Regions from separate parts of the Streptomyces sp. NPDC033165 genome, predicted to be linked through region 1. Evidence: riboswitches for the same ligand, from Rfam matches in the RefSeq annotation. Region 1 holds a riboswitch; each other region holds the start of a gene.

Evidence for each region. A riboswitch is a leader RNA that binds a small molecule or an ion and turns the genes downstream of it on or off. The one in region 1 is predicted to bind cyclic di-AMP.
Region 2: another riboswitch for cyclic di-AMP. It lies ahead of ACZ5WC_RS25585 (M23 family metallopeptidase); the one in region 1 lies ahead of ACZ5WC_RS06195 (C40 family peptidase).
Region 3: another riboswitch for cyclic di-AMP. It lies ahead of ACZ5WC_RS29765 (M23 family metallopeptidase); the one in region 1 lies ahead of ACZ5WC_RS06195 (C40 family peptidase).
Region 4: another riboswitch for cyclic di-AMP. It lies ahead of ACZ5WC_RS11500 (M23 family metallopeptidase); the one in region 1 lies ahead of ACZ5WC_RS06195 (C40 family peptidase).

Annotation. Positions count from the first base shown of each region.
Region 1 covers NZ_JBVIPK010000002.1:391,565-399,295, forward strand. Annotated here, with positions in the region: gene ACZ5WC_RS06170 (PspC domain-containing protein) at 1-215, shown strand, start outside; gene ACZ5WC_RS06175 (LuxR C-terminal-related transcriptional regulator) at 212-907, shown strand; gene ACZ5WC_RS06180 (C40 family peptidase) at 930-2,009, opposite strand; gene ACZ5WC_RS06185 (hypothetical protein) at 2,263-2,616, shown strand; gene ACZ5WC_RS06190 (hypothetical protein) at 2,670-3,278, shown strand; gene ACZ5WC_RS06195 (C40 family peptidase) at 3,362-4,552, opposite strand; cyclic di-AMP (ydaO/yuaA leader) riboswitch at 4,551-4,719, opposite strand; gene pcrA (DNA helicase PcrA) at 4,978-7,416, shown strand; gene ACZ5WC_RS06205 (M23 family metallopeptidase) at 7,475-7,731, opposite strand, start outside.
Region 2 covers NZ_JBVIPK010000012.1:142,572-150,302, reverse strand. Annotated here, with positions in the region: gene ACZ5WC_RS25600 (STM4012 family radical SAM protein) at 1-1,163, shown strand, start outside; gene ACZ5WC_RS25595 (STM4011 family radical SAM protein) at 1,171-2,088, shown strand; gene ACZ5WC_RS25590 (SGNH/GDSL hydrolase family protein) at 2,101-2,928, opposite strand; gene ACZ5WC_RS25585 (M23 family metallopeptidase) at 3,091-4,077, opposite strand; cyclic di-AMP (ydaO/yuaA leader) riboswitch at 4,081-4,241, opposite strand; gene ACZ5WC_RS25580 (tyrosine-protein phosphatase) at 4,686-5,498, shown strand; gene ACZ5WC_RS25575 (DUF6126 family protein) at 5,522-5,695, opposite strand; gene ACZ5WC_RS25570 (helix-turn-helix domain-containing protein) at 5,739-6,347, opposite strand; gene ACZ5WC_RS25565 (aspartate aminotransferase family protein) at 6,420-7,731, opposite strand, start outside.
Region 3 covers NZ_JBVIPK010000018.1:16,105-23,835, reverse strand. Annotated here, with positions in the region: gene ACZ5WC_RS29790 (AAA family ATPase) at 1-901, opposite strand, end outside; gene ACZ5WC_RS29785 (CU044_2847 family protein) at 945-1,271, opposite strand; tRNA gene ACZ5WC_RS29780 (tRNA-Met) at 1,853-1,926, shown strand; gene ACZ5WC_RS29775 (MerR family transcriptional regulator) at 2,051-2,797, shown strand; gene ACZ5WC_RS29770 (PP2C family protein-serine/threonine phosphatase) at 3,088-4,311, shown strand; cyclic di-AMP (ydaO/yuaA leader) riboswitch at 4,521-4,673, shown strand; gene ACZ5WC_RS29765 (M23 family metallopeptidase) at 4,685-5,719, shown strand; gene ACZ5WC_RS29760 (PrsW family intramembrane metalloprotease) at 5,771-7,204, opposite strand; gene trmB (tRNA (guanosine(46)-N7)-methyltransferase TrmB) at 7,291-7,731, opposite strand, start outside.
Region 4 covers NZ_JBVIPK010000004.1:59,813-67,543, reverse strand. Annotated here, with positions in the region: gene ACZ5WC_RS11515 (bifunctional acetate--CoA ligase family protein/GNAT family N-acetyltransferase) at 1-1,975, opposite strand, end outside; gene ACZ5WC_RS11510 (HPr family phosphocarrier protein) at 2,149-2,430, shown strand; gene ACZ5WC_RS11505 (GntR family transcriptional regulator) at 2,612-3,319, opposite strand; gene ACZ5WC_RS11500 (M23 family metallopeptidase) at 3,541-4,341, opposite strand; cyclic di-AMP (ydaO/yuaA leader) riboswitch at 4,354-4,520, opposite strand; gene ACZ5WC_RS11495 (M16 family metallopeptidase) at 4,743-6,113, opposite strand; gene ACZ5WC_RS11490 (M16 family metallopeptidase) at 6,140-7,504, opposite strand.

The DNA of each region.
Region 1 (7,731 bases):
TGCAGGTCTACGCCGAGGTCGAGGGCCGTACGGTCTTCGTGTCCGTGCGGGACCGGGGTCCGGGCTTCGACCTGGACGAGGTTCCCGGGGACCGCATGGGCGTACGAGAATCAATCATCGGCCGGATGCAGCGCAACGGCGGCAGCGCCCGGCTGCGTTCGGTGCCCGGCGGGGGCACCGAGGTCGAGCTGGAGATGGAGAGGGCGAGCGAATGACCGAGAACACCGAAGCCACCGGGGGCCCGGAGCGGCGGGTACGGGTCGTGCTCGTCGACGACCACCGGATGTTCCGCACCGGGGTGCAGGCCGAGATCGGCCGCACCGAGGAGACCGGCGTCGAGGTGGTCGGCGAGGCCGCCGACGTCGACCAGGCGGTCACCGTCATCACCGCGACCCGCCCCGAAGTCGTCCTCCTCGACGTCCACCTCCCGGGCGGCGGCGGGGTCGAGGTGCTGCGCCGCTGCGCCCCCCTGATGAGTGCCGCCGAGAACCCGGTCCGCTTCCTCGCCCTGTCCGTCTCGGACGCCGCGGAGGACGTCATCGGGGTCATCCGGGGCGGGGCGCGGGGCTACGTCACCAAGACGATCACCGGCACCGACCTGGTCGACTCCATCTTCCGGGTCCAGGAGGGCGACGCGGTCTTCTCGCCCCGCCTGGCCGGTTTCGTCCTGGACGCCTTCGCCTCCACGGACGCCCCGCCGGTCGACGAGGACCTGGACCGCCTCACCCAGCGCGAGCGCGAGGTGCTGAGGCTGATCGCGCGTGGCTACGCGTACAAGGAGATCGCCAAGCAGCTGTTCATCTCGGTGAAGACGGTCGAGTCGCACGTCTCGGCGGTGCTCCGCAAGCTCCAGCTCTCCAACCGGCACGAGCTGACGAGGTGGGCGACGGCGCGACGCCTGGTCTGAGGCGCCGCTGCCTGTCACGGGCTTACGCCACCCGGGTCGCGCCCGCGAACGGCATCTGGTCGATGGGCGCGATACGGACCGGGGCGCCGGGGCGCGGGGCGTGGATCATGCGGCCGCCGCCGATGTAGAGGCCGACATGGCTGATCCCGGAGTAGAAGAAGACCAGGTCTCCGGGGGCCAGTTGGGAGCGGGGGACTCGCTGTCCGGCGTTGATCTGGGTGTAGGTGGTCCGCGGCAGGCTGACGCCCGCCGCCTTCCACGCGGCCTGGGTCAGGCCCGAGCAGTCGAAGGCGTTCGGGCCGGTCGCGCCCCAGACGTACGGCCTGCCGATCGCACCGTGGGCGAAGGCGATGGCCCGGGCGGCACGGGAGTCGGGTGCGGCGGCAGGGGCGCGGTCGGTGGAGCGGTCGGCGTGGGCGGGGGCGCCGCCGTGCCGGGCGTCGGCGGAACGTTCGTACGCGGCGCGCTCGTCGGCGGTCAGGGTGCCCAGGAGCCTGCGGGCGTCGGCCAGTTTGGTGCGGATCGCGGTGCGGTGTTCGTGCAGCTCGGCGCGGCGGGCGGCGAGCTGCTCGGCCTCCCGGTCGGCGCGGGCCTTCACCTGGGAGATTTGGGAGATCTGCCGCCGGATGCCGTTGAGCACACCCCGCCGGCGGTCGCCCGCCCGGTCGAGGAAGGCCGCACGCTCCAGGTAGGCGTCGGGGTCGGAGGAGAGCGCCAGCTGTACGGCCGGGTCGAGCGTCCCGCTGCGGTACTGGGCGGTCGCCAGCGAACCGAGCGCGTTGCGGGCGGTGTTGAGGCGGCCGGTGCGGCGGGCAGCCTCGTCGGTGAGGGCGTCGAGGCTGCGGGTGGCGGCAGCCGCCTTCTCCTTCGCCCCGTTGTACTTCTCGGTGGCGACCTCGGCGTCGTGGTACAGCCGGTCGACCTTGGCTCGGACCTGGGCGGCGGTGGGGGCCGCCGGTTCGGCGGGGGTGGCCCCGGCCCCGGTGACCGATCCGGCGGTGGCGGCCCCGGCGAGCGCCAGGGTGGCCGCGGTGCGGGCAGCAGGGCCGGTGAGCGGGCGCTGCTTGGGTTTTCGGTGAGCTGACCTGCGGTGCGCTGCCACGGGGGCGGCATCCTTCCTGTCGGCTGCCCGCCGGGGGATGCCGACGGGGTCCGGGATGGACGCTAATCCGGGCGCGGAGAAAAGAGTCGGCATGACAGCTATTGCCCTGATGTGACGTTTCGCCGTTCACGGATGATCAGGGTCATTCAAGATGACCAGGTTCATTCCATCGGGATCACTCATGGGGGAAGTACGCAAGGAAGGCTCGCCTCACTGGAAGGTGGAACCTTCGCCATGGCTAGGCTCCGGAGCCATGGACGTACTCATCAAGGTCTTCGTCGCCCTGCACATCATCGGCATCGCCTCCCTGCTGGGCGGCTTCCTGACGCAGATGAAGGCCATGGGGGCGGGCACCGCCCGCTTCACCCCCGCCATGCTGCACGGCGCGCTGACCATGCTCGTCACCGGCATGGTTCTGGTCGGCCTCAACCAGGCCGACGACCAGGCCGTGAACAACGTCAAGATCGGCATCAAGCTCGCGCTGCTGGTCGTGATCCTCGCCCTCGTCTACGTCAAGCGGGACGACGAGACGGTCGACAAGGGCGCGTTCGCGGCGGTCGGCGGGCTGACGGCCGCCAATATCTTCATCGCCACGATCTGGACCTGAGCCCGAGCATCCCCGCTCGGAACGCCCGCGCCCCTGGGCGGGATGCTGTGTTCATGCCCATACACATTCCCTTCAGACGTTCCGCCGCCGCTGTCATCGTCGCCGCCGCACTGACGGCGTGCGGGACCCAGCAGGGCGGCGAGGTGCGATCGGCCGCCTCGGCCGCCGCGTCCTCCGCGAGCCCCCAGCCCTCCTTCAGCCCCCGGCCGCTGTGCGCGCGGTCGGACCGGACGCCCGAGGAGCCCCCCGCCTCCTCCGCTCCCGTCCCGGACGAGGGCGGCGACCGCCAGGATGCGGGCCAGGGTCACCCGGACATGCCCCCCAACTACGGGGACAACCACGCGTACCGCATGGCGGGGAAGCTGACCGAGGAGGCCCGCGGCCGGGGAGAGGCCTCGGCCGAGCTCATCCGGGGCGAGTTGGAACAGGCCGTGCGGGAGGGCGACCTCAGTGACGAGCGGCTCAAGAAGGCGCTGAAGAAGCTCGGCTGCGGCGAGGAGCACGGCGTCTACGTCGGCCACGGCTTCTACAGCGTCCACACGGGGAACGCCTGTGTCTCCGGGAACGTGTCGCAGGACGGGATCACGAGCAACGTGCACGGGGCCTACATCGAACCCCAGCCCGGAACGGGGCCCTGTGTCAGGAACCAGGGCGGTCACTGACCCGGGCGTCGGTACCGACCGGGGGCCCGGGCGGTGGCGGCAGCTCCCGGCACCCCGGGCACCCGGCACCCCGCTTCCCCCTACTACGCCGGGCGCACGCTCCCGTAGATCGGCATGTAGTAGATCGACTCCTCGCGCACGTTCGCACCCGGCTTCGGGGCGTGGATCATCATCCCGTCGCCCTTGTAGATGCCGACGTGGCTGATGTCGTCGTAGAAGAAGACCAGGTCACCGGGCTGGAGGTCGGCGGTGGCGACCCGGGTGCCGACCTTCACCTGGTCCCAGGTCGTCCGGGGCAGGTCCACGCCCGCCTCACGCCACGCCGACTGCGTCAGCCCCGAGCAGTCGTACGAGGACGGGCCCGAGGCCCCCCACACGTACGGCTTCCCGATCTGGGCGCGCGCGAAGGCCAGCACCTTCTCCGCCTTGGCGGCGTAACCGCTGCCCGCGCCGGTGCCGGAGCCCGTACCCGTACCCGTACCGGAGCCCGACCCCGTACCGCCGCCCGACTCTTTCGCGGCCTCCTTGCGGGCCTTCTCCTCGGCCTCGGCCCGCTGCTTCGCCTCGGCGGCCTGCTTGCGGGCCAGCTTCTCCGCCTTCTCCCTGGCCTCGGCCTCCTTCTTGCGCTCCAGCTCAGCCAGCCGCGCCTTCTCCTCGGCGGTCAGCCGGGAGAGCAGGGACCGGGCCTCGGTGAGCTTGGTCTGCACGTCCTTCTTGCTGGCGGCGAGCGTGGCCTGCGTCTCGGTGAGGGTCTCCAGGCTCTTCACCGCCTCCGCGCGCTTCTTCGCCGCCGAGGCCTGCTGCGTACGGAAGTCGACGACGGCCTTCTGCTGGCGTTCCGTCACCCGGCTCATCAGCTGGTTCTGGTCGAAGTACCCCTGCGGGTCGTCCGCCAGGAAGAACGTCGCCGTGGGCGCGATGCCGCCGCTGCGGTACTGCGCCGCCGCATACGAGCCCAGCGCCCGGCGCGCCTCGTTGATCTTCTCGGCCCGCTTCGCCACGTCGGAGAGCAGCGTGTCGACCTTCGCCTGCTGGGCCGCGGAGGCGGCCTTGGCCCGGTTGTACTCCTGGGTCGCGGAGCCCGCCTGCCGGTAGAGGGCGTCGACCTTCTTCCGGACTTCCTCGACGGCGGGCTTGGGCTCGGTGGGCGCGGCCGTCGCGCTCTGTGTGGAGAGCAGGGTGACGGAGGCCAGCGCGGCCGTCGTCAGCCCGACGGCGGGTGTGGCGGTGCGCACTTTCGCGCGCGGCTTGCGATGCGATGCCAAGACCGGCATCTCCTTCCGTGGACCGCCTACCGGGTCAGCTGTCGGGTTCGGACGGGAACGGAAGGCTGTCCTACGGTCCGGACGGGGGAGGTACGGACCGATTCACCCCGGTTGTGCGTGTGGGTCCCCGGTTCCGAACTGCCGCGAGGGCAGGCCGGATTCGGCGGAGGTGTCCGTCAGGCGCGGTTCGCCTCAGGGAGGTACGGATCACCTGACCGAGCACGCTAGCCAACCGGCCCCGCCGCTGGGAAGGACGATGAGCGATATGCCCGATACATTTTCGTGACCTTTGCGGATCAGGGACCCCGCACCCCCTCCGACCGGGCACTCCTTCACGGAACGTGGACGTCCGCTGTCCGTGCGTACCGGTGTGTACGGCCCCTTCCGGACTTCGGCGGAAGGTTGTCAGTGCGGCCGCCTAGACTCGGGAGGCGATGAGCAGCCTCTTTGACGACAGCTTCCTGACCGGCCTCCAGCCCGCGGAGGACGGTCCTCCGCCGCCCCCCGAGGACCACGCACCCGAAGCGGTGCCGGAGGGACTCTTCGAGGGCGTCTTCGACGCGCCCCCGCCGCCCCGGGACGGGTACTACCGCGACGGTCACCCGCGCCCGGTGATCGACTCCGCCGCGCTGCTCGACGGGCTCAACACCGAACAGCGCGCCGCTGTCGTGCACGCCGGGTCCCCGCTGCTCATCGTCGCCGGGGCAGGCTCCGGCAAGACCCGGGTGCTCACCCACCGCATCGCCCACCTGCTGGCCGAGCGCGGGGTCCACCCCGGACAGATCCTCGCGATCACGTTCACCAACAAGGCCGCGGGCGAGATGAAGGAGCGCGTCGAGCAGCTCGTCGGCCCGCGCGCCAACGCCATGTGGGTCATGACCTTCCACAGCGCGTGCGTCCGCATCCTGCGCCGCGAGTCCAAGAAGCTCGGCTTCACCTCGTCGTTCTCGATCTACGACGCCGCCGACTCCAAGCGCCTGATGGCCCTGGTCTGCCGTGACCTCGACCTGGACCCCAAGCGCTATCCGCCGAAGTCCTTCACCTCCAAGGTCTCCAACCTCAAGAACGAGCTCATCGACGAGGAGACCTTCGCCGGGCAGGCTGCCGACGGCTTCGAGAAGACCCTCGCCCAGGCGTACACGCTCTACCAGGCCCGCCTGCGCGAGGCCAACGCCCTGGACTTCGACGACATCATCATGACGACGGTCCATCTCCTCCAGGCCTTCCCGGATGTCGCCGAGCACTACCGCCGCCGCTTCCGCCACGTCCTGGTCGACGAGTACCAGGACACCAACCACGCCCAGTACACGCTGGTACGGGAGCTGGTCGGCCCGGCCGGGGAGCACGACGCCCCCGCCGAGCTGTGCGTGGTGGGCGACGCGGACCAGTCGATCTACGCCTTCCGCGGTGCGACGATCCGCAACATCCTCCAGTTCGAGGAGGACTACCCGGACGCGACGACGATCCTCCTGGAGCAGAACTACCGCTCCACGCAGACGATCCTCTCCGCCGCCAACGCCGTCATCGAGCGCAACGAGAGCCGCCGCCCCAAGAACCTCTGGACCAACGCCGGCAGCGGCGCCCGCATCACCGGCTATGTCGCGGACACCGAGCACGACGAGGCCCAGTTCGTCGCCGAGGAGATCGACCGCCTCACCGACAAGGGCGACGCCAAGGCGGGCGACGTCGCCGTGTTCTACCGGACCAACGCCCAGTCCCGTGTCTTCGAAGAGATCTTCATCCGCGTCGGCCTGCCCTACAAGGTCGTCGGCGGTGTGCGCTTCTACGAGCGCAAGGAGGTCCGGGACGTCCTGGCCTACCTCCGTGTCCTCGCCAACCCCGAGGACACCGTCCCGCTGCGCCGCATCCTCAACGTGCCCAAGCGCGGCATCGGCGACCGCGCCGAAGCGATGATCGACGCTCTCTCGCTGCGCGAGAAGATCTCCTTCCCGCAGGCGCTGCGCCGCGTCGACGAGGCCTACGGCATGGCCGCCCGCTCGGCCAACGCCGTCAAGCGGTTCAACACGCTGATGGAGGAGCTGCGCACGATCGTCGAGTCCGGCGCCGGACCCGCCGTCGTGCTGGAAGCCGTCCTGGAGCGCACGGGCTATCTCGCCGAACTCCAGGCCTCCACCGACCCGCAGGACGAGACCCGCATCGAGAACCTCCAGGAGCTCGCCGCCGTCGCCCTCGAATTCGAGCAGGAGCGCGGCGACGAGGAGGGTGCGGGCACCCTCGCGGAGTTCCTGGAGAAGGTCGCGCTCGTCGCCGACTCCGACCAGATCCCCGACGAGGACGAGGACGGCTCCGGCGTCATCACGCTGATGACCCTGCACACGGCGAAGGGCCTGGAGTTCCCGGTCGTCTTCCTCACCGGCATGGAGGACGGCGTCTTCCCGCACATGCGGGCCCTCGGCCAGACCAAGGAGCTGGAGGAGGAGCGCCGCCTCGCCTACGTCGGCATCACCCGCGCCCGCGAACGCCTCTACCTCACCCGCGCCGCCATGCGCAGTGCCTGGGGCCAGCCCTCGTACAACCCGGCCTCGCGGTTCCTGGAGGAGATCCCGGACGAGCACCTGGACTGGAGGCGCAAGGGTCCGATGGCCGCCCCGGCCGGACCCACCTCGGGCATCACGTCCTCGCTCTCCTCCTCCCGCTCCCGCTCCGGTCCCTCGGGGTTCGCGACCCGGCGCGGTACGGAGAAGCCAGTCGTCACCCTGGTGGTGGGGGACCGGGTCACCCACGACCAGTTCGGCCTCGGCACGGTGACGGCCGTCGAAGGCGTGGGCGACCAGGCCAAGGCGACGGTCGACTTCGGGGACGAGCGCCCCAAGAAGCTGCTGCTGCGGTACGCGCCGGTCGAGAAGCTGTAGCGGCGGAGAACATGGTGAAGGGGGGCCCGGCCGGGCCCCCCTTCACCATGCTCGCAGGTCAGGTCGGGTCGATGCCCTTGCTGCGCAGCCACGCCAGCGGGTCGACCGCCGCGCCGCCGCCCGGCCGGACCTCGAAGTGCAGGTGCGGGCCGGTGGAGTTGCCCGAGTTCCCGGAGTACGCGATGACGTCACCGGCCTTGACCGGGCCCGAGCGGATCTTGGTGCTGCTGAGGTGGCAGTACCAGGTCTCCGTGCCGTCGGCCGCGGTCACGATCGCCATGACCCCGTACGCGCTGTTCAGCTGTGTGCGCACGG
Region 2 (7,731 bases), on a different contig from region 1:
CCGAGGAACTGACGACGCGCTATCTCGACGCCCTGGACCGGCAGGCGGTGGCCGTACGGGACGCGCTGGGCGACGAGGGTCCTGTGCGGTTCGCGGCGGCGGCCTTCGGCGGCGGGACGCCGACCTTCCTCACCGCCGGTGAGCTGGAGCGGCTCTGCGACACAGCGGAGAAGCGGATGAGCGCCGACCTGCGCTCGGTGCCGCTGTCGGTGGAGACCTCCCCGTCCACCGCGACGGCCGACCGGCTGGCCGTGCTGGCCGACCGGGGCGCGACCCGGGTCAGCATCGGCGTACAGAGCTTCGTGGACGCCGAGGCGCGGGCCGCCGTCCGTCCGCAGCGCCGGGCCGATGTGGAGGCGGCGCTCGGCCGGATCCGCGAGGCGGCGATCCCGGTGCTGAACATCGACCTGATCTACGGCATCGACGGGCAGACCGAGCGCAGCTGGCTCGCCTCGCTGGACGCGGCGCTGGCCTGGCGGCCCGAGGAGCTGTATCTCTATCCGCTGTACGTCCGCCCGCTCACCGGCCTCCACCGCCTGGGTACGGCGGTGGGTCCGGATACGGAGGCGCTGGAGCAGACCGCCTGGGACGAGCAGCGGCTGCGGCTGTACGCGGTCGGCCGGGACCATCTGCTGGCGCACGGCTACGAGCAGGTGTCGATGCGGATGTTCCGGCGCGCCGACGCCCCCCGCGAGGCGCAGGACGGTCCGGAGGACTACGCCTGCCAGACCGACGGCATGATCGGCCTGGGCTGCGGAGCCCGTTCCTACACGGCGGGACTGCACTACTCCTTCGACTACGCGGTGGACATGCGGGAGATCCGGTCGATCATCGACCGCTTCACCGCCACCGATGACTTCTCGCGCGCCGAGGTCGGCCGGTTCGTGGACGCCGACGAGGCGCGCCGGAGGCATCTGCTCCAGTCGCTGCTCCAGGCGGCGGGGCTGCCGGTCGCCGACTACCGCGCGCGGTTCGGCACGGACCCGGGGGCGGACTTCCCGGCCGAGCTGGCCAAGTTCGCGGCCCGGGGCTGGCTGGACCGGGCGGCGCCCAACGGGCTGCTGCGGCTGTCCCCGCTGGGGCTGGCCCACTCCGACGCGCTGGGTCCCGCCCTGTTCTCCCCCGGGGTGCGGGCCGCGATGGCCGCGTACGAGCGGAAGTGACCGGGACATGGACCTGACTCTTCTCTACCGCGGCCCGCTCGCCTCGTGCGACTACGACTGTCCCTACTGCCCGTTCGCCAAGCGGCGGGACAGCCGTGCGCGGCTGACGGCGGACCGGGAGGCGCTGGAGCGGTTCACCGGCTGGGCGGCGGAGCAGACCGGGGACCGGCTGTCCGTGCTGTTCACTCCGTGGGGCGAGGGGCTGGTCCGTTCCTGGTACCGCAGGGCGCTGACCGAGCTGTCCCATCTGCCGCACATCGGGCGGGTGGCGATCCAGACGAATCTGAGCTGCCGCACCGGCTGGCTGGCGGACGCCGACCCGGAGCGGGTCGCGCTGTGGTGCACGTACCACCCGGGGCAGACTCCGTACGAGCGTTTCCTCGGCCGGTGCCGGGAGCTGTCCGGGCTCGGGATCCGTTACAGCGTGGGCGTGGTGGGTTTCGACGAACACCTCGACGAGGCGCGGCGGCTGCGCGCGGCGCTGCCCGAGGAGGTCTACCTGTGGGTGAACGCGGCCGAGGGGCATACGTACACCGACGAGGAGGCGGAGCTGTGGACGGAGCTGGACCCCCTGTTCCCGTACAGCAGGCATCCGCACCGCTCGGCCGGGCTGCCCTGCCGGACGGGTGAGTCGGTGGTCTCGGTGGACGGCGACGGGACCGTGCGGCGCTGTCACTTCGTCAAGGCGGAGCTGGGCAATCTCTACGACGGCAGCTACCGCCGGGCGCTCGGCCCGCGGGCCTGTCCGATCGCTGTGTGCGACTGCCACATCGGCTATGTGCACCTGGAGACGCTGCCGCTGTACGACGTGTTCGCGGGCGGTGTCCTGGAGCGGATACCGGCCGGACCCGGGGTGGGCATGCCTTCGGACGGGCTCGTGGTGCCGAGCCCGTCCCGGCGTACGCTCCCTCTGCTGGAGCCGTGACCTCCGCGACCGCTACAGCGGCAGGAGGTCGGGACGCTTCGCCTCGACGTGGTCGCCGGAGGACTCGCCGCGCAGCCGCCGCCCGATCCACGGCACGAGGTACTCCCGGGCCCACTGGATGTTGTCGCGTCCCTCGTCGAAAGTGCTGCGCTGGGCCCGCGGCGGCCAGGGCTGGTCGGGATCGGCCGGCACGTCGTGGCCGAGGACCTGGGCGGCGCGCAGCGCGACGCGGGTGTGGCCCTCGGGCGACAGGTGGAGCCGGTCGTTGTCCCAGGCTCGGCGGTCCTGGACGGAGCGGAGCGACCACAGGTCCAGCACCGGGCAGTGGTAGCGGTCGGCGATGGCCCGCAGATGGACGTTGTACGTGGCGATCTTGCCGCGCATGTGGCGCAGCACCGGAACGCCCCGGGTGTCGAAGCCGGTGGTGACCATGACCGTGCCGACGGCGTTGCTCAGATCGGCGACCGCCCGCTCGAAGCGCTCGGCCAGGTCGTCGGGGTCGGCCCCGGGCCGGATGATGTCGTTGCCGCCCGCGCAGAAGCTGACCAGGTCGGGGGCCAGCTCCTTGGCGCGGGGGATCTGCTCCTCGACGATCTGGTCGAGGAGACGTCCGCGTACGGCGAGATTGGCGTAGCGGAAGTCCCCGTGCGGGGAGTCCTCCGGGCTGGTCGCCACGTCGGGGGCCGGGAGCCGGTCGGCGAGGAGCACCGCGAACCGGTCCGCCCAGCCGACGAAGGTCCCGTCGGGGCCGGGGTCCCCGACGCCCTCGGTGAAGCTGTCGCCAATCGCCGCGTACGACCCGATGATGTGCTGCTGGTTGTTTCTCGAATCGTCTGCCACAAGCACCTATCCTGCACCGTTCAATGTGACCTACGCGACCGTAATATGGGGTTGACGGGTGGTGAGATAGACCACCCGGTCAGGTTTTGGTAAAGCTGGAATAAGCGGAGGGGCGGTGCGCCGCCGCGCACCGCCCCTCGCTCATTTCTTGTTGCCCTCGGATCAGAGGGAGACGCCGTGCTGTCGCAGGTAGGCGATCGGGTCGACGTCGGAGCCGTAGCCCGGGCCGGTGCGGACCTCGAAGTGGAGGTGCGGGCCGGTGGAGTTGCCGGTGGAGCCGGAGAGCCCGATCTGCTGGCCGCCGGTGACGGTCTGGCCGACGGAGACGCTCAGCGAGGACTGGTGGGCGTACTGGGAGTACATGCCGTCCTCGTGCTTGATGACGACCTCGTTGCCGTACGAACCGCTCCAGCCGGCCGAGACCACGGTGCCCGGGCCGATGGCGCGGATCGGGGTGCCGGAGGGGGCCTGGAAGTCCGAGCCGGTGTGGTAGCCGCTGGACCAGCTGGAGCCGGAAGCGCGGTACTGGGTAGTGACGTTGGCGTTGGCCAGCGGGGTCGTCCAGCCGGAGCCGGTCGCCTCGGAGGAGCCGGTCCGCGCGGAGCTGCCGGAGCCCTCGGAGTCGTCGGCGGAGATCGTGTCCGGCTTCGGGTCCTCCTTGGGCGCGGCCTTGGAGGCGGCCTTGGGGGCCTGCTCGGCCTTCTTCGGGGCGGCCTGCGGAGCCGGGGCGGACTTCTCAGCCTTCGAAGGCGCGGCCGGGGCGGACGCCTTGGCTCCGAGGGTCAGTTTCATGCCGGGGAGGATCAGGCTGGGGTTCTCGCCGACGGTGGAGCGGTTGTCCTTGTACAGCTTCTGCCAGCCGCCCTTGAGCTGGTGCTCGGCGGCGATCTTCGACAGGTAGTCACCCCGGACCACGGAGTAGGTCTTCGGGGCGGCCTTCGACGCGGCGGGGGCGGTCTGCGGCGCGGTGTGCGCGGCGGCGACCGACGCGGCGGCGGGCTTGACCGCGGGAGCGGCCTGCTGCGCGGCACTGGCTCCGGTGGCGCCGATGAGCGGGAGGGCGAGTGCGGCGCCGCCGGTCCCCGCTGCGAGCACGCCGCGGGAGATCGGGCCGGACTTCGGACGGCGGTGCTTACCCTTTGCGGGCATGGGGAATTTCCTCTCCGGCGCCTGCGAGGTGAGCTGTCGGGTTCGGGCTGGAGATGCCCGGTCGCACGGTGGCGACTTCACCCCGAGCCGGTCCGGATCGCTCCGGGTCGGCGACTTACCTGGGTCCCCCGCTCCTGCCACACGTGAGTGGGTGGGTGCGAATTCCGGGCGGCGGCAGGATTAGGCGGTCCGCCCGGATTGACGGTGACCGTAAACGAGTCAGGACGAGCAGAACAAGCCATCGGTTGCGCGCGGGAATCATGGATTCGATCGCGGTCCGGATTTCCGGTCACACTCCGTGGATTACGGATCTTGGCTTTCCGTACGGGCAACGGGAACGGGCCGGGGAGCGATCACCACGGACCGTCACGGATATGATCCCGCTCACCCACGGAATCCCATCTCCCCCATTAGCGGGGCATGTTCTGCGAAATGCACCAATACGGACATGTCGCGGGCGGGGCTCGTGATGCGGCGTCAGACACACCCCCGCGACACCCCGGCCGGAGCGGGCAACCGTAATGATTTTCCGTCGAATCGATGTCGTATCGTCACGGGAGCGCCCTCGCCGGCGAGCCGCGCCGGCGCCAGAGATCCCAGGAGCCCCCGTGACACAGCAGGTGCCGCAGGTCCCGCCGGCAGAGACCGTCCTGACCGGAGTCCGCAACTTCCGCGACGTGGGCGGGCTCCCCACCACGGACGGGCGGCACACCGCCTTCGGCCGGCTCTACCGCAGCGGCCACCTGGCGCACGCCACCGCCGAGGACGCGGCCTTCCTCGGCGGGCTCGGGCTGCACACGGTCTTCGACTTCCGCAATTCCGCCGACCACCGGTTCGACGGGTACGACATCGAGCTGACCGGTGTCCGCAATGTCAGCATTCCTCTCTCGGACCCGGCCGACGGCGCCGAGTTCTGGCGCCTGGTCCGCGACGGGAACATCGAGCAGCTGCGCTCGATCCTCGCGGACGGCCAGGGCACCGAGCGCATGATCCGGATGTACCGGTCGACGATCAAGGACCGCACCGCCGAGCACAGCCGGGTCCTGCACGCACTGGCCGAGGACAGCGTCCCGGCGCTGATGCACTGTGCCGCGGGCAAGGACCGGGCCGGGCTCTCGATAGCGGTCTCGCTGCTGGCGGTCGGCGTCGAGCGCGAGGCGATCGAGACGGACTACCTCAAGTCCAACGATCCCCACCGCCGGTACAAGGTGCAGCGCGCCGACATGTCCGAGACCGGGATGTCCCCCGAGGTGATGGAGCTCCTCAACCCGCTCTTCGGGGCGCAGCGCGAATACCTGGCGGCGGCCTTCGCGACGATCGAGGAGATCTGGGGTACGACGGACCGCTACCTGACGGAGGGGCTGAAGGTCTCCCCCCAGACCCGGGAGCGGCTGCGCGAGCGGCTGCTCGACCAGGGCTGACGAGCTCGTGCGCGGTCAGCGGGTCACTCCGCGCCCGCCACCACGAAGAGCAGGTAGAGGAAGGCCGCGATCACATGGCCGACCACGAGGTAGGCGAAGAGCCGGATCACGAGGCCGCGCGGCATCCTGCGCTCCTGCGAGTCACCCTTCTTCGGGTGCCGCGGGCTCAGCGGGTCGTAGTGCTCGGAATCGGACATGACGGTCCTCTCTGCCGGCCTCGCGGCCGGTGGAACGAAGGGCTCAGCGCACGTGGAGGGCGTTGCCGAGGCAGAGCTCGGCCGCGGGGCTCTGGAGCAGGGAGTGGACGAAGAGCAGTTCCGCGCCGCCGTGGTCCAGAGCCGCGATCCGGTGCGGGGTGAGCGAGTCGAAGTGGGCGCTGTCGCCGGGGCCGAGGTCGTGCACGGTGTCGCCGAGCCCGACCCGCAGCCGCCCGCCGAGCACGTACAGCCACTCCTCGCCGGGGTGCACCCGGACCAGGTCACCCTGGGCCCCGTAGGGCACCCGGACGCGCAGCGCCTGCATCGCACGGCCGGAACCGCCGGCCTGCCGGTACAGCCAGCCGTCCGCCTCCGCGCCCTCGAAGCCGCCGCCTCGGATGATCGCGTCGCGTTCGGGCGGCTGCTCACCGAGCAGCTCGGAGACCGTCGTACCGTAGATACGCGCCAGCCCCAGGAGCATCGGCAGCGACGGCTGCCTGCGGCCGGTCTCCAGGCGGGAGAGGTGGGCCGGGGAGAGTCCGGCCCGCCGGGCGGCGCCCTCCAGGGTGAGGCCGCGGCCGCGGCGCAGCTCGCGCAGTCGGGATGCGACGCCGGGGAGCTCGTCCGGCGCCCCTTCGTCCGGAGGGTTCATACCTCCATTGGGCCAGGATCTTTCCTCCTGGGCAAATAACTTGCCCAGGAGGCAAACGTCTCGACGGGACGGTCAGCGGTTGGCCACGGCCTGCTTGACCAGGGTCCGGCCGAAGTCCCACATCAGCCCGCCGCCGCTGTGCGCCTCGTCCATCACGGACGTGAACGCAGCCACGAAACGGTCCACCTCCGCGTCCCCGATGATCAGCGGCGGGATCAGCTTGATCACTTCCAGGTGGTCGCCGGAGACCTGGGTGAGGATGCGGTGCTTCTGGAGCAGCGGCACCACGACCATCTGGGCGAAGAGTCCCCTGCGGGCCGCCTGGAGCATGGTCCAGCGGCTGCGGAGCTTCAGCGAGGCGGGGCGGCCGAACTCGATGCCGATCATCAGCCCGCGCCCACGCACCTCGTGCAGCAGCTCGTAGCGGTCCACCAGTGCCGCGAGGCGTTCGCGCAGCAGGTCGCCGGTGCGCCGGGCGTTCGCGACGGTCTCCTCTTCCTCCATGACCGTGAGGACGGCGAGGCCCGCGGCCATCGCCTGGGCGTTGGAGCCGAAGCTCGCGGAGTGGACGAGGACCCGGTCCATCGAGGAGTAGACCTTGCGGAAGATCCAGTCCTTGCCGAGCGTCGCGCCGACCGGCACATAACCGCCGGAGAGCGCCTTGGCCACGCACACGAGGTCGGGCTCCACGCCCTCCTCGTGCTGGTAGGCGTAGAAGTCGCCGGTCCGGCCGAGGCCGGTCTGCACCTCGTCGGCGATCAGGAGCGCCTTGTGCCGGTGCAGCAGTTCCTGGGCCTGCCGCAGGAAGCCGGGCGGTGCGGCGTGCACACCCTTGCCCTGGATCGGCTCGATGACCAGGGCCGCCACATCGCCCCGCTTCAGCTCGCGGCGCAGCGCGTCCAGGTCCCCGAGCGCGATCGCGGTGTCCGGCAGCAGCGGCGCGAAGCCGTCGCGGAACCCGCGCTCCCCGTTGACCGAGAGGGAGCCGGTGGTCAGCCCGTGGAAGGCGTGGTCACAGTAGAGGATGCGGGGCCTGCCGGTGGCGTAGCGGGCGAACTTCAGCGCCGTCTCGACGGCTTCCGTACCGCTGCTGCCGAAGAAGACGCGCCCCAGGTGCGGGCTGTGGGCGAGGAGTTTCTCGGCGAGCAGCCCGGGCAGCGGCTGGCAGTCGAAGCGGGTGAGGTCGGCGAGCTGGGCGTCGAGGACGTCATGCAGGGCCTGCCGGACGACCGGGTGGTGCCGGCCGATCCCCATGACGCCGAACCCGGCGAGCATGTCGAGGTAGTCGTTGCCGTCCGCGTCCCAGAAGTACGCGCCCTCGGCCCGCTCGTAGACCTTGTCGAAGCCGATGGTGTGCAGCATGCGCGGCAGCTGGTGGTTGAGG
Region 3 (7,731 bases), on a different contig from region 1:
TTTCCTGGTCTGCCGTGGTGACGATTCTCCCCAGGACTGCCGACTTCCCCACGCCGGGTGACCCGGTGATAACGAGAGCCTTCCTCGTCGGCGGGCTGCTGATCCAATTGTTGATGGTGTTGAGCGCGGCGGTTCGCCCGCGGAATCGGAAGCCTTTTTCTGTCTCGATGCTAACTCCGCGAGCGCGTGGTCGCCAATGCCGTCCTGCCTCTGGATCGTCCCGTAGTGACCAGCCCCAGGAAGCAAGTGCGGACTCACCAGCTGCTTCGACTTTCCATGCGGTGAGGTCTCCGATCCTCTCCGCCGGAAATATGCGATCGATTTGCCAGAGCGACAAGGCCCGAGCATCGCCTTCGCCACTCGCCTGGCCGACCATTCCAATGACTGCATCATATTCAGGGGACCACAGCGCTGAACCGCTGAAGCCTGATTTGACGGGGTACCTGGAGTGAGTGTCGAGCCGGACCCAGCCGTAACCGAGGGCTTCACCAACTAGGCCAGCGGCGGAGTTGCCTAGTACTTCACCACCAGGAAAGCCGAATGCCCACCAATCGCGATTCACCATGTCGGTAGGAACAGGACAGCGGAGTCGAGGGGCGAGGGCTGTTGGGACAGGCTCGGAGAGAAGGAGGACGGCAGCATCTTGGATGCGCTGAAGATCAGGAGGTGGCAGCAGGATCTCTTGCACGAGGATGCGTGCAGGGGCACTCTCCTCCGCTTTGGGGAAGGCCACCCACAGGGGGTCCCCGGCATCCGCAGCGCTGCGCACGACATGAGCACAGGTGATCACCCGATGGGAGTCCAGAACGAAGGCTGATCCAAGAGAGAAGTCGTCGGCCTCCGTGCGATGGACGGCAGCAACCCAGGAGTCGTTGGCGGGCCTGGTGGGCAGATTGTCCATGACCGGTCTTCCCTGTCGCCGTCTGGTCCGCTAGCTACGCCTGCTACTGCTGAGTGGGCTCGCCAGCTGGTGTTGCGGCGTCTCGCCAAGTGAGGGTGACCTCAAAGTTGGCTTCGGTCGCAGCTTTGGCGATCAGCCAGTTTGCAGTGCCATTGACCTTGATGCCGAACTTGAGCTGAACCTCATCCGGCTTCATGGCTGCGACCTGGTCGAGTACGGTGCGTGCCGCCTGCACTGCCGGCTGGACGGCCTCGCGGACTCGAGCAATGGCAGTCTCAGCGCCAACCGGATGGAAGTTGTCGTCGGTCTCGATCTCGAAACCCACGGTGGTCTGCTCGTCCAGTGCGTACGTGACAACCTGCGAAGACATGTGGCCCCCCAAACCATGGATTGATCGATGCTACAGCCCAGGGTGGCACTTGGGGCTCATAGAAGTCACTTGCGTACTGAGGAGCTGACTCCAGTGACGGACTTGGGATTTGGCATCGTAATCCTCGACGTCCGAGGAGCGCAGGCTGGCATTCCTCTTGCGTGAGCGATGCGTGAGCGGACGTCCCGATACGAGCCAGTTCGAATCGGACTGTGTGCCACCAGCCGTCCGCTCTGACCAGGTGATGTCGGACCCGGTGGCACCGTTCGGTACCAGCTAGGCTGCTGCGACCAGGACTTTTAATCCGTTGGTTGTGGGTTCGAGTCCCACACGGCCTACCTTTCGGACCCCGCCCTGGAGTGCCTCCGGGCGGGGTCTGCTGTAGGCGGACGATGCTTCGTATCGCCCCCGCACGGCTCGCAGTTGGAAGAGGCGGCCCACGCTGCCCGGAAAGCCCCGGACGCGCCCTTCGCTGCGATCCTTCTGCTGTGTGCCGAGGAGCGGAGCCGGCCGGCGGAGGCAGGCAGCAGCGGCAGCTGGTCGAGTGCGCTCCCCGTATGCCGTAGAGTGGTGTTTACCGACGCGGGGTGGAGCAGCTCGGTAGCTCGCTGGGCTCATAACCCAGAGGTCGCAGGTTCAAATCCTGTCCCCGCTACTGAAGATGCAGGCCCGGCACGCGCACAGCGTGCCGGGCCTGAGTCGTTTCCGGGGAACAGCACCGACCCGACCGGCCCGGGACGCTTGACCTTGACGCAGCGTAAAGATCTAGCGTTTCCGGCATGGAGTGGTCCATCCAGGAAATCGCCAGAAAAGCCGGCACCACGAGTCGCACGCTCCGGCACTACGGAGACCTCGGTCTCCTCACGCCGAGCCGGATCGGGAGCAACGGCTACCGCTACTACGACCAGGACGCCCTCGTCCGGTTGCAGCGCATTCTGCTGCTGCGGGAGCTCGGGCTGTCGTTGCCCGCCATCAAGGACGTACTGGAGGGGCAGCGGGACACGGCGGTGGCGCTGCGGGCGCACCTGCGGCTGCTCGAACAGGAGCAGGCGCGCATCGGGCGGCAGATCGCCTCGGTGCGGACCACTCTCCACAAGACCCAGGAGGGGATGGAACTCATGGCTGAAGAAGTGTTCGACGGGTTCGACCACACCGTCCACGAGCAGGAGGTGACCGAGCGCTGGGGCCGGAAGGCGTACGAGGAGGGCGACCGGTGGTGGCGTTCGCTCGGGGCGGCGGAGAAGAAGGCGTTCCAGGACGAGCAGGAGGCCATCGCGCGCGACTGGGGCCGGGCCAAGGAGGCCGGGCTCGCGCCGGACAGCGAGGAGGCGCAGGACATCGCGCGGCGGCACTGCGCCTGGCTGGCGACGACGAGGGAGCCGAGCCGTTCGTACGTGATCGGGCTCGCCGAGATGTACGTCGCCGATCCGCGTTTCGCGCGGAACTACGACCGCCACGCGGATGACACCGTCACCCTCGTACGGGACGCGCTGACCGTCTACGCGGAGCGCTCGCTCTCCGACTGAGTCGACTGGGCTGGATGGGCTGGATGGGCGGGATGGCCGGGCCGGGTTGGCCGAGCCGACCGGGCGGGCCTGGGCCGGCTGAGCGGGCCGGGGCGGCCTGGGCCGGCTGAGCGGGCTTGGACTGCCTGGCCGGCCGTCGGCCGTATCGGTCACCGATGGCCGGGTCCTCGTCCGGCTTCCCCCTATTTGGCCGATGAGGAGTCGCCGCCCGGCGCGGCTCCGGGAAGCCTGGACGGGGCGCGGTACCGTCCGCAGCCGTGGGTGGACCGGGCAGGAGTGCACAGGTGGGGTTGGCCGAGAAGCGGCATGGGCGCGTGGCCGGGAGCGCCGGTGGTCTGAGCCGCGCCGTGCTCGGGTCCCCGGACGGGGCGGTGACGCCCGGCGGCAGGGGCACCCGGCGGTTCGTCCGGCTGCTGCCCGCGCTCCTGATCGTCGGCGGGCTGCTGTTCGACTCGTTGGCTCCGCCCAACTTCACCGCCGTTCCCCTGTTCGTGGCGGCGCCGCTGATCGCCGCGCCGTTCTTCTCCCGGTCCCGGACCGTCCGTACCGGCATCGCCTCGTTCCTGTCCGTCATCGCGATGCGGCTCTCCGACGGGACGTCCACCCAGGTGGTCCCGGTCATCGAGACCATCACCGTGCTGACCGCCGCGGTGCTGGCCCTCGTCATCAACGGGGTCGTGCGGCGCAGCAACGAGCAGCTGGCCTCGGCGCGGGTCATCGCGGAGACCGCCATGCGCGCCGTCCTGCCGACACCGGCCGAGCGGATCGGCGGGCTCCACGTGGCCGCGCGGTACGAGGCGGCCCAGGCGGACGAGTTCGTGGGCGGTGACCTGTTCGCCGTCGCGGACACCCCGTACGGCGTCCGTCTGGTCGTCGGCGACGTGCGCGGCAAGGGACTGGGTGCCGTCGAGACGGTGGCGGTGATCATCGGGGCGTTCCGGGAGGCCGCCGAGCAGGAGCGGTCCCTGGAGGGCGTCGCCCAGCGACTGGAGCGGGCGCTGGCGCGGGAGGGGACGCGTCGGTACGGGCTGGACGCCATGGAGGGGTTCATCACCGCCGTACTGGCAGAGATCCCGCCCGGTTCGGCCACCGTGCGGCTGGTCAACCGGGGGCATCCCGAGCCGATCCTGCTGCACGTGGACGGCGCCCTGGAGGTGCTCGCGCCCTCCGTGCCCGCGCTGCCGCTGGGGATGGACCTGGGGGTGTGGCCGGACCGGTCCGACGAGTGGGCGATGCCCGCCGGCGCCACTCTCCTGGCCTTCACCGACGGCCTGTCCGAGGCCCGGGACGCGAACGGGGTCTTCTACGATCCCGCGGCCCGGCTGCGCGGCCGGATCTTCCCCGGCCCCGAGGAGCTGCTGTCGGCGCTGACCGATGACGTACGGCTGCACACCGGGGGGCGGTCCACAGATGACATGGCGCTGCTCGCGGTGGGCCGGCCGGCGGAGGGGCAGCCGGAGCGGCGGACGACGGTGAAGATCGTGGGGCGGGGCGATGGCACGGTACGTAACTGAAGCGCGTCGCTCCGCATAACAATTGACGCAACGTCAGAAAGTGGGGTGTCGCTGAGGTGCGGTCAAGTCGCCTGATTTAGCCCGTTTCTTCCCTGTAAGTCCCCATCGAAGTCGTTAATGATCAGCAGGAACAGCTTGGATTCGGGCCCGTGTGTCTATTAACGTTCGATAACGCAGCGCGGTCGTCCCAGCCGTCGTCAGGACGGCGCCGCGCGCGAGCGCCGAATTCCGCAAGGGAACCGGGGAACCACCTACATGGGGTGAATCGGACGCCTGCGTCTCGTGAGAGACGGAGGGGCCCGTAGGAGACCTTCCTGCTCCGAACCCGTCAGCTAACCCGGTAGGCGAGAAGGAAGGAAAGGAGTGCGCCCACGTGGCGTCCAACAAGCCTGCCCCTGAGGCCCCGTCACCCTTCAGTGCCGACACCTTCGGTGGCGCGGAGCGGTCCGTGGGGGAGTGGAATCCCACCGAGGAGTCCATCCGTCCCGTGCGCGGCAGGCACCGCGTAGCCAAGCAGCGTGGTCTGGCCCGTAGCTCCACCGTCCTCGGGGTCGGCGTCATAGCGGCCGTCGGAGCGGGGGGCATGGCCACCGCTCAGGACAAGGCACCCGTCTCCATCTCTCTTCCCGATTCCATCGCGGACAACCTTCCCGACGCCAAGTCCCTTCCCGGCGTCGGGTCCTTCATGTCGGACGACGTGGAGGCCGCCCCGGTCGCCGCGGCCGCGCCGCTCACCTCCGCGGGGCTCACCAGCGCCGAGGCAGAGCAGGGCGCCACCGACGCGGGCGAGGCCCTGCGCGCCCGGATCCTCCAGCAGGCCGAGCAGCAGCAGGCCAGCGCGGACGCCGAGGCCAAGGCCGCCGCCGAGAAGGCCGCGGCAGAGAAGGCGGCCGTCGAGGCGAAGAAGCAGCAGGACGAGGCCGAGGCCAAGGCCGCCGCCGAGAAGAAGGCGGCGGAGGAAGCGGCGAAGAAGAAGGCGGAGGCCGAGCGCCTCGCCAAGCTCGCCGCCAGCTACTCCCTGCCCACCTCCTCGTACACGGTCACCTCGACCTACGGCCAGTCCGGCGCGCTCTGGTCCTCCGGTCAGCACACCGGCCTCGACCTCGCCGGGGCGACCGGCACGCCGCTCAAGGCCGTGCACAGCGGCACGATCAAGTCGGCCGGCTGGGCCGGTTCGTACGGCTACCGCACGGTGCTCGAACTGGAGGACGGCACCGAGATCTGGTACGCCCACCAGTCCTCGATCGACGTCTCGGCCGGCCAGAAGGTCACTACCGGCGACACCATCGGCCGCATGGGCGCGACCGGCAACGTGACCGGTGTCCACCTCCACCTGGAGGTCCGTACGGCGGGCGGCTCGGCGATGGACCCGATGGCCTGGCTGAACAGCAAGGGCCTCTCCGTCTGAGCCTCCTCCTCACCCCGGAACCCCGGCAGCCCTGACGCACACCCCCCGACGTCAGGGCTGCCGGTACTCGTTTCCGTACCCGGGCCCGTCTGCGTAGGCGTGTGCGTACGCGTAGCCGTGCCCCTGCCCGGGCCCGTATGCGTATCCGTGCCCGTAGCCGGGCGCGTGTCTGTACGCGTACTGCGGGCGGGTCGTCAGGCGGGCGGCCTCGGCGAGGGCCGGGGCCGCGATGTCACGGCGCTGCCAGAGGTGGTGCAGCAGCTCCCGTTCCCGTGCGGCGAAGTCGGCGCCCGCCGCGCCGTGCCGGGCCCGGCGGCGCAGGCCCGCCAGGGACGTCGCGAACGACTCGTACTCCGCGACCGCGCGGGCCGCCGCCCGGCCGCGGAGCCGGTCCCGCTGCCAGTGGCGGGCCAGGTCGCGGGCGATGCCGCGGGCCCGCATCGAGGAGAGCGCCTGCGGTTCGGCGGGGGTGAGCCAGCCCGCCGCCGCGTATGCGGGCAGTTCGGCCGCGAGCGTACGCAGCTCCCGCCGGCGCGAATGGATCGCCAGCCAGGTCACCAGGCCGAACGCCGGGACCATGACGATGCCGTACACCGCGTAGAAGCCGTACGGGCCGAAGGACGCCGAGCCGTTCCACAGGGCGTGCAGGCCCATCGCCAGAAGCAGGCCGAGCAGCGGCAGGGCGATCCGGCGGACCCGGTGGCGGCGGGCGCTGACGGCCGCGAAGCCGAAGCCGAGGCCGGTGAGGACGGTGAACAGGGGGTGCGCGAACGGCGACATCACGATCCGTACGAAGAACGTCCCCACCGTCACCGAGGCGAACCCCGAACTGCCCTGGAGCTGGTCCTCGCCGAAGGCGTTGCCCAGATAGAGGATGTTCTCGGTGAACGCGAAGCCCGTCGCGGTGAACCCGGCGACCACGATCCCGTCCACCACCCCGCTGAACTCCCGTCTGCGGAACACGAAGATGAGCAGCACGGCCGCCGCCTTCGCGCTCTCCTCGACGATGGGGGCGATCACCGTCGCCCCCAGGGTGTCGGCGCTCGCCGGGTCGGCCGTCGCGGTGGCTATCCAGCGCGTCGCGAACGAGTTGGCGATGATCGCGACAAGCGCGGCGGCGCACGCGCCCCAGGCGAAGGAGAACAGCAGATTCCGCCAGGGGCCGGGCTCGACCCGGTCCAGCCAGCGGAACGCCGCCATCAGGAGGGGGACCGGGAGCACCGCCAGGCCGAGGCCGACGAGGAAGCCTTCCGGGCCGGTCTGCTCCCGGACCAGGGCCAGGATCACCAGCCCGCACAGCACGAGCGCCAGGATCACGGCCCCGGCGCGGAACGCCTTGCTGCGCCACACCATGCCGACGCGGCGCGGCCGGTATCGCCCACGGCCACGCTCCGGCACGGCGCCCAGCACCTCGTCGAGCCGCTGCTCGTGGAGGGCCGGAACGGCCGGCCGCGCCTGCTGATGCTGCACGGAAGGGTCGGACACCATTCGACCCTAACGAGGGGCACTGACACCCGGCGATGGCGCATCCGGCCAGGACGTGGCCATATGGCCATCGCGGGCGGTGTGCGTCAGATGCGGGCGAACAGCAGGTCGTGGACGACGTGTCCCTTGTCCAGGCCCTGCCCCTCGAAGCGGGTGAGCGGCCGGAACGCCGGACGCGGGGAGTATCCGCCGTCCGCCGCGGTGTTCTCGAAGCGGGGGTGCGCGGTGAGCACCTCCAGCATCTGCTCGGCGTACGGCTCCCAGTCCGTCGCGCAGTGGACGATCGCGCCGGGCTTCAGCCGGGGGGCGACCAGATCCAGGAACGCGGGCTGGATCAGCCGCCGCTTGTGGTGCCGGGCCTTGGGCCACGGGTCGGGGAAGTAGACCCGCAGGCCGTCGAGGCACTCGGGGGCCAGCATCTCGCGCAGCAGGATGACCGCGTCACCGTTGGCCACTCGTACGTTGGTCGAGCCCGCCTTGTCCGCGAGGCCCAGCAGGTTGCCCTGGCCCGGGGTGTGGACGTCGAC
Region 4 (7,731 bases), on a different contig from region 1:
CGGTGGCCGTTCCCGGGGCGGTGGCCGTTCCCGGCCCGGTGGCCGTTCCCGGGGCGGTGGTCCGGGCTGCGGCAAGGGGCGGCGACCCGGGGCGGGGCGCGGCCGTGCTGCTCGCGGCGGCCAGGGCCTCGGCGAGGCCGCCGATCTCGACGTGGACGACGGCCACCGGCTTGGCCGGGCCCCCGGCCGCGGCTCCGCGCAGGGCGGCGGCCAGCACCTCGCCGTCGCCGGATTCGGCCTCGCCGTTCTCCCCCACCCACGGGATGGCGGTGACGATCACGGCGTCGCACGTCCCGTCGGCCAGCGCCTCGGCCAGCGCGTCCCGGAAGTCCTGCGGGGAGGCTGCCGTGGTGAGGTCGCGCGGCGGGCGCGGGCGGAGCCCCTCGGCGAGGCAGGCGTCGTACGTGAGGAGGCCGAGGGACTCGGAGTTGCCGAGGATCGCGACCCGGGGGCCCGCCGGGAGCGGCTGGTCGGCCAGGAGGAGCCCGGCATCGACCATCTCGGTCACGGTGTCGACGCGGATCACGCCCGCCTGCCGCATCAGGGCGGAGACCGTGGTGTCGGGGATGCGGCTGACGGGGACGGCGTGGCCGGGCGGGCTGGTGCCGCTGTGCCGGGCGCCCTTCACCACGACGACGGGCTTCACGGCGCCGGTGCGGCGGGCGAGGCGGGTGAACTTGCGGGGGTTGCCGAGCGATTCGAGGTAGAGCAGGGCCACGTCGGTGTCCGGGTCCTCGAAGGAGTACTGGAGGAAGTCGTTGCCGGAGACATCGGCCCGGTTGCCCGCCGAGATGAACGAGGACAGCCCGGCGCCGCGCCGGTGGAGGCCGGAGAGCAGGGCGATGCCGATCGCCCCGGACTGGGTGAACAGGCCGATCCGGCCGCGGGCCGGCGACTCGGGGGCGAGGGAGGCGTTGAGCCGGACGGTCTCGGCGGTGTTGATGATGCCGAAGGCGTTCGGGCCGATGATCCGCATGCCGTACGAGCGGGCCTGGCGGACCAGTTCGCGCTGGAGCTCGCGGCCCTCGGAGCCGCGTTCGGCGTAGCCGGCGGAGAGGACGACGAGGCCCTGGACGCCGTGCTCCCCGCAGTCGGCGACGGCCTCGGGGACCCGGTGGGCGGGGACGGCGATGACCGCGAGGTCGACCTGCTCGTCGATCTCGCCGAGCGAGCGGTGGGCGGGGACCCCGTCGAGGGTGGCCAGGCCCTCGTCGAAGGCCCGGTTCACCGCGTACGTACGGCCGGTGAAGCCGGAGGCGAGGAGGTTGCGCAGGACGGTGCGGCCCACCCCGCCGGTGGTGCGTCCGGTACCGATGACCGCGACGGACCCGGGGTCGAGCAGGCGCTGGACCGAGCGGGCCTCGGCGCGCTGTTCGCGGCCGCGCTGGACGGCGAGGGACTTCTCGGTGGGTTCGAGGTCGAGGGTGAGGTGGACGGAGCCGTCCTCGAAGCTGCGGCGCTGGGTGTATCCGGCGTCCCGGAACACCTTGATCATTTTGTTGTTGGCGGGGAGCACCTCGGCGGCGAAACGCCGGATGCCGCGTTCGCGGGCGACCGCGGCGATGTGTTCGAGCAGGGCGGAGGCGACGCCACGGCCCTGGTGGGCGTCCTGGACGAGGAAGGCGACCTCGGCCTCGTCGGCGGGGGCGGAGGCGGGGCGGCCCCGGTCGTCGATGCGGTCGTAGCGGACCGTGCCGATGAACTCGCCGCCGATCGTGACGGCCAGTCCCACCCGGTCGACGTAGTCGTGATGGGTGAAGCGGTGCACATCCCGGTCGGATAGCCGGGGATACGGGGCGAAGAACCGGTAGTACTTCGACTCGTCGGACACCTGCTCGTAGAAGCTGACAAGTCGCTCGGCGTCGTCCGTGGTGATCGGCCTGATGCGCGCGGTGCCACCGTCGCGGAGCACCACGTCCGCTTCCCAGTGGTCGGGGTACGCGTGATGCGGACTCTGCTCCGGCGTGGGCTGCATGGACAAAGCCTACGGCGGGCATCCCGGTCGCGGAGGGATCGGTACCGGGGCAGTCTGATGAGGCCCGGCCGAGGGCGGCCGGGGCGCGGGGCCCGGACGGGAGGCCGGGCACAGCACTGCGCACCGCATGAGAGACTGGTCTAGACAACCGTTGATATGTGAAGGGCAGAACCATGGCTGAGCGCCGCGTAAACGTCGGTTGGGCCGAGGGCCTGCACGCCCGCCCCGCTTCCATCTTCGTCCGTGCCGCCACGGCGTCCGGCGTGCCGGTGACGATCGCCAAGGCCGACAGCAGCCCGGTGAACGCCGCCTCCATGCTCGCCGTGCTCGGCCTGGGCGCACAGGGCGGCGAGGAGATCGTCCTCGCGTCCGACGCGGATGACGCCGAGGCCGCTCTGGACCGGCTGGCGAAGCTGGTCGCCGAGGGGCTGGAAGAGCTTCCCGAGACCGTCTGACCCGTCCCGCCCGCCCCACGGGCGATCCGCCCGCCCCCACCGGACGGAAATACGTGAGAGCCGCGACCCCTTGCCGGGGCTGCGGCTCTTTCGCTTTCCCGGAGATATCCGTGCACCGGGAATTCGGGCAGCACGAATACCACCCTCCGCAATTACTCCCCCTTTGTATACGGCGCGATTGTTAATGACGGGCACTCGCGATGTTTACGCCAGGTTGCGAAGTGCTCACCCGGGGCCCGGCGGCCGCGCGGTGGCCGGGCCGGTCCGGGCGGCGGAGCCGGTGGGCCGCCACCGCGCGTTCCGCGTGCTGGGCGGTGAGCGCCCTGGCCCGCTCGGCGTCGCCCCGTGCCACGGCGTCCACGATGGCGCCGTGCTCGGCCCAGGAGTCGGCCGGGCGGACCGGCTGTTCGACCGCGTACATCCAGGCGATCTTGTGCCGGAGCTGGGTGAGCAGCGCGATCAGGCCAGGGCTCCCGGAGGCCTGGGCGAGGGTCTCGTGGAACCAGCCGCCCAGCGAGCGCAGATCCTCGCCCTCGCCCCGGCGGGCCCGCTCCTGACCGAGCCTCACCAGCCCGCGGAGCACCTTGAGGTGGGCGTCCGTACGGCGCTGGGCGGCGCGCGCGGCACCCAGCGGCTCCAGGAGCATCCGCACCTCCAGCAGGTCGGCCGCCTCCTGCTCGGTGGGCTCGGCGACACAGGCGCCGGCGTGCCTGCGGGTGACGACGAAGCCCTCGGACTCCAGGGTGCGCAGCGCCTCACGGACCGGGACGCGGGAGACCCCGTACCGCCGGGCCAGCAGCTCCTCGGTGAGGCGGCTGCCGCGCTCGTAGACACCGGAGACGATGTCGTCACGGATTGCCGTGCATACCGAATGCGCGGGAATGCGCATGTCCGAACCTCCGCCTTAATCCCCGCGAAACGCGGCCGCCCGACGTCTGTTCCGTGACTCTATTGCAATCCGCCGGAATTTCCGACGGCAGGCCGGAATCCATGGATATCAACTGGCCGGAGAAGGCCTGTCGCACACCCCGGTACGAGGGATTCCGCCGGAATTGCCGAAGGCCCCGGCGGGGAGCCGGGGCCTTCGGGAAGCGGGGTGCGCGGGTGGGGTCAGACGTTCAGACCGTGGGAGCGCAGGTAGCCGACGGGGTCCATGTCGGAGCCGTAGTCGGGGGTGGTCCGGGCCTCGAAGTGCAGGTGCGGGCCGGTGGAGTTGCCGGTGGAGCCGGACAGGCCGATCTGCTGGCCGGAGGCGACGCTCTGGCCGACGGAGACGCCGATCGAGGAGAGGTGGCCGTACTGGGTGTACGTGCCGTCAGCCATCCGGAGCACGATGTTGTTGCCGTACGCGCCGCCCCAGCCGGCCTCGACGACCGTGCCGGCGCCGACCGCGACGACGGAGCTGCCGGAGGGGGCCATGAAGTCCACGCCGGAGTGGCTGCCGGAGGACCAGAGCGAACCGCCCGCCTTGTAGCCGGTGGTGACGTGGGATCCGGCGACCGGGAGGTGGAAGGCGTTCAGGCGGGCGCGCTCGGCGGCGCGGGCGGCGCGGGCCTTCTCCTCGCGGATCTCCTTGGCACGGGCCTCGGCCTTGCGCTCGGCCTCCGCCTTCGCCTTGGCCTTGGCTTCGGCGGCGGCCTTGGCCTTCGCCTTCGCGATCGCTTCGGCCTGCTGCTGCTGCGCCTTCGCCTGGGCGTCGATCTGCTCGGCGAGGGTGGCGTCGAGGGCGATGGCCTGGGTGAGGCCGGTGTCGACGACCTTGGGCGCCTCGGCGTCCGCGGCGAGGGCCGGAGAGGCCAGCGAGCCGAGGACTCCGGTGGTGGTCAGAGCCGCGATTCCGGCGGCCTGGGCGCTCCGGCGCGTGAGGCGGCTCGGGGCACGGTGCTTCCCGGTGGCACGGGTGAACGCCATGAAGGGGCTGATCCTTTCCTTCCCTCTCGCCTACCGGGTTAGCTGACGGGTTCGGAGCAGGAAGGTCTCCTACGGATCGCCGCGCCGGGTGTGGCGCGGATCTCCGATTCACCCCAGGGACTGCGTGGGTCCCCGGCTCCCCAGGCTCGCGCCTGACGGGGACTCGGCGATCGCTGCCCGGCGCCGCGGATGCGGCATACGGGTGACGGACAGCGGAGCCGACGCTAAGCGGGCCGCCTTCCCATCACCAAACGGACAAGGGGATTTGTCGCACATCCCACAGGGCAGACAGGCAACCTCTCCACCAAATCCGACCAACTGCCTCAATAGGGCAAAAAGGGAGGACCCCGACGAACTGCTGTTCGTCGGGGTCCCGTTTGCCCCGTTGCGGTGCGCTTGCGTCAGCCGGTGACGACGGAGACCTCTCCGATGCCGAGCGCCTTTACGGGCTCCTCGATCTGAGCGGCATCCCCCACCAGGACCGTGACCAGCCGGTCCACCGGGAAGGCGTTGACGACGGCGGCGGTCGCCTCCACCGTGCCCGTCTCGGCGAGCCGGGCGTAGAGGCGGGCCTGGTAGTCGTCGGGGAGGTGCTGCTCGACCTGGTCGGCCAGGGTGCTCGCGACGGAGGCAGCGGTCTCGAACTTCAGCGGGGCGACGCCCACCAGGTTCTGCACGGCCGTCTCGCGCTCGGCGTCGGTCAGCCCCTCGGCGGCCAGCGTCCGCAGGACCTTCCAGAGGTCCTCCAGCGCCGGTCCGGTGGACTCGGTGTCCACCGAGCCGCTGATCGCGAGCATGGCCGCGCCGCCCGAGTCGGGGCCGCTGGAGCGCAGCACCTGGGCGAAGGCGCGCACGCCGTAGGTGTAGCCCTTCTCCTCGCGCAGGACCCGGTCCAGCCGGGAGGTGAGGGTCCCGCCCAGGCAGTACGTGCCGAGCACCTGTGCGGGCCACACGCTCTCGTGCCGGTCGGCGCCGATCCGGCCGATCAGCAGCTGGGTCTGGACCGCGCCGGGGCGGTCCACGATGACCACACGGCCGGTGTCGTCCGCGGTGATCGGCGGGACCGGGCGGGCCTGGCCCGCGTTGCCCGACCAGTCGCCGAGGGTGTCGGCCAGCAGCGCGTCCAGGTCGATGCCGGTGAGGTCACCGACGATCACGGCGGTCGCGGTCGACGGGCGGACGTGGGCGTCGAAGAACGCGCGCACCGCGGCCGCGTCGATCTGGCGCACCGTCTCCTCGGTGCCCAGACGCGGACGGGACATCCGGGCGGTGGCCGGGAAGAGCTCCTTGGAGAGCTGCTTGGCGGCGCGCCGGGACGGGTTGGCCTGCTCGTGCGGGATCTCGTCGAGGCGGTTGCCGACGAGGCGCTCGATCTCGCTCTCGGCGAAGGCCGGGGCCCGCAGCGCCTCGGCGACCAGACCGAGGGCCTTGGCCAGCCGGGAGGCCGGGACCTCCAGGGAGACCCGGACACCGGGGTGGTCGGCGTGCGCGTCCAGGGTGGCGCCGCAGCGCTCCAGCTCGGCGGCGAACTCCTCGGCGCTGTGCTTGTCGGTGCCCTCGGACAGCGCCCGCGACATGATCGTGGCCACGCCGTCCAGGCCCTCGGGCTCGGCCTCCAGCGGCGCGTCCAGGAAGATCTCCACGGCGACGACCTGCTGGCCGGGGCGGTGGCAGCGCAGCACGGTCAGCCCGTTGGGCAGGGCGCCTCGCTCGGGTGCGGGAAAGGCCCACGGCCGGGCGGTGCCCGGGGTCGGCTGCGGGTGGTACTCCATGGCTACTCCAGTCACGGCGGCGTCGCTCACTTGTCCGCCCCCTCGGGTGCTTCGGTGCCTGCCGTGTCCTCGACGGCCCCCTCGTCCTCGGCCGGCTCGACGGGCTCGTAGACCAGCACCGCCCGGTTGTCGGGGCGCAGGGCCGCCCGCGCCGCCTCGCGCACCTCCTCCGCGGTGATGTCCAGGACTCGTCCCACGGCGCTCAGGGCGAGCTGCGGGTCGCCGAACAGGACCGCGTAGCGGCACAGTTCGTCGGCGCGGCCCGCGACCGTCCCCAGGCGGTCCAGCCACTCGCGCTCCAACTGGGCCTGCGCGCGCTCCATCTCCTCCGGGGTGGGCCCCTCGGCGGCGAACCGGGCCAGCTCCTCGTCGACCGCGGCCTCGATCTGCTCCACCTCGACCCCGCCGGAGGTCTTCACATCCAGCCAGCCCAGCGAGGGCGCACCGGCGAGCCGCAGCAGCCCGAAGCCTGCCGCCACCGCCGTACGGTCGCGGCGGACCAGGCGGTTGTGCAGGCGGGAGGACTCGCCGCCGCCGAGCACGGTCAGCGCCAGGTCGGCCGCGTCACAGGCGCGGGTGCCGTCGTGCGGGAGGCGGTAGGCGGCCATCAGGGCACGCGCCGGGACCTCCTCGTGGACGACTTCGCGCAGCTGCTCGCCGATGATCTCGGGCAGGGTGCCGTCGCGCGGCGGCTGCTTGCCGTCGTGGGACGGGATGGAGCCGAAGTACTTCTCGACCCAGGCGAGGGTCTGCTCGGGGTCGATGTCCCCGACGATGGAGAGCACCGCGTTGTTGGGCGCGTAGTACGTACGGAAGAACGCGCGGGCGTCCTCCAGGGTGGCCGCGTCCAGGTCGGCCATGGAGCCGATCGGGGTGTGGTGGTACGGGTGGCCCTCGGGGTAGGCGAGGGCGGTGAGCTTCTCGAACGCGGTGCCGTAGGGCACGTTGTCGTAACGCTGGCGCCGTTCGTTCTTGACGACGTCGCGCTGGTTCTCCATGGACTCCTCGTCGAGCGCGGCGAGGAGGGAGCCCATACGGTCGGCTTCCAGCCAGAGGGCCAGCTCCACCTGGTGGGTGGGCATGGTCTCGAAGTAGTTGGTCCGCTCGAAGCTGGTCGTCCCGTTGAGCGAGCCGCCGGCCCCCTGGACGAGCTCGAAGTGGCCGTTCCCCTTGACCTGGCCCGAGCCCTGGAACATCAGGTGCTCGAAGAGGTGAGCCAGACCGGTGCGTCCCTTGACCTCGTGGCGCGAACCGACGTCGTACCAGAGGCAGACCGCGGCGACCGGGGTCAGATGGTCCTCGGAGAGCACCACACGCAGGCCGTTGGCCAGGCGGTGCTCGGTCGCTGTCAAGCCGCCGGAGCCGGCCTGTGCGGTGGCCGTGTGACCCATGGGCATGTACGTCCCTTCGATCGCGATACTGGACTTCCTGACCGGTACTTCCTGCCAGACCTGCCACTCTAAGCAAGCGCACCGGCACCTGGCGAAGTTCCCGTTCCGCGGAAGTTTCCGTCGATGGTGCCTCAGGCCGCGCCGCCTCGGACCGCTTCGGACGGGTCGAGGTCCGCGTTGTCGGTGCGGCGGTCCACAATGGTCCGCATCAGTACCCCAGGTTGTCC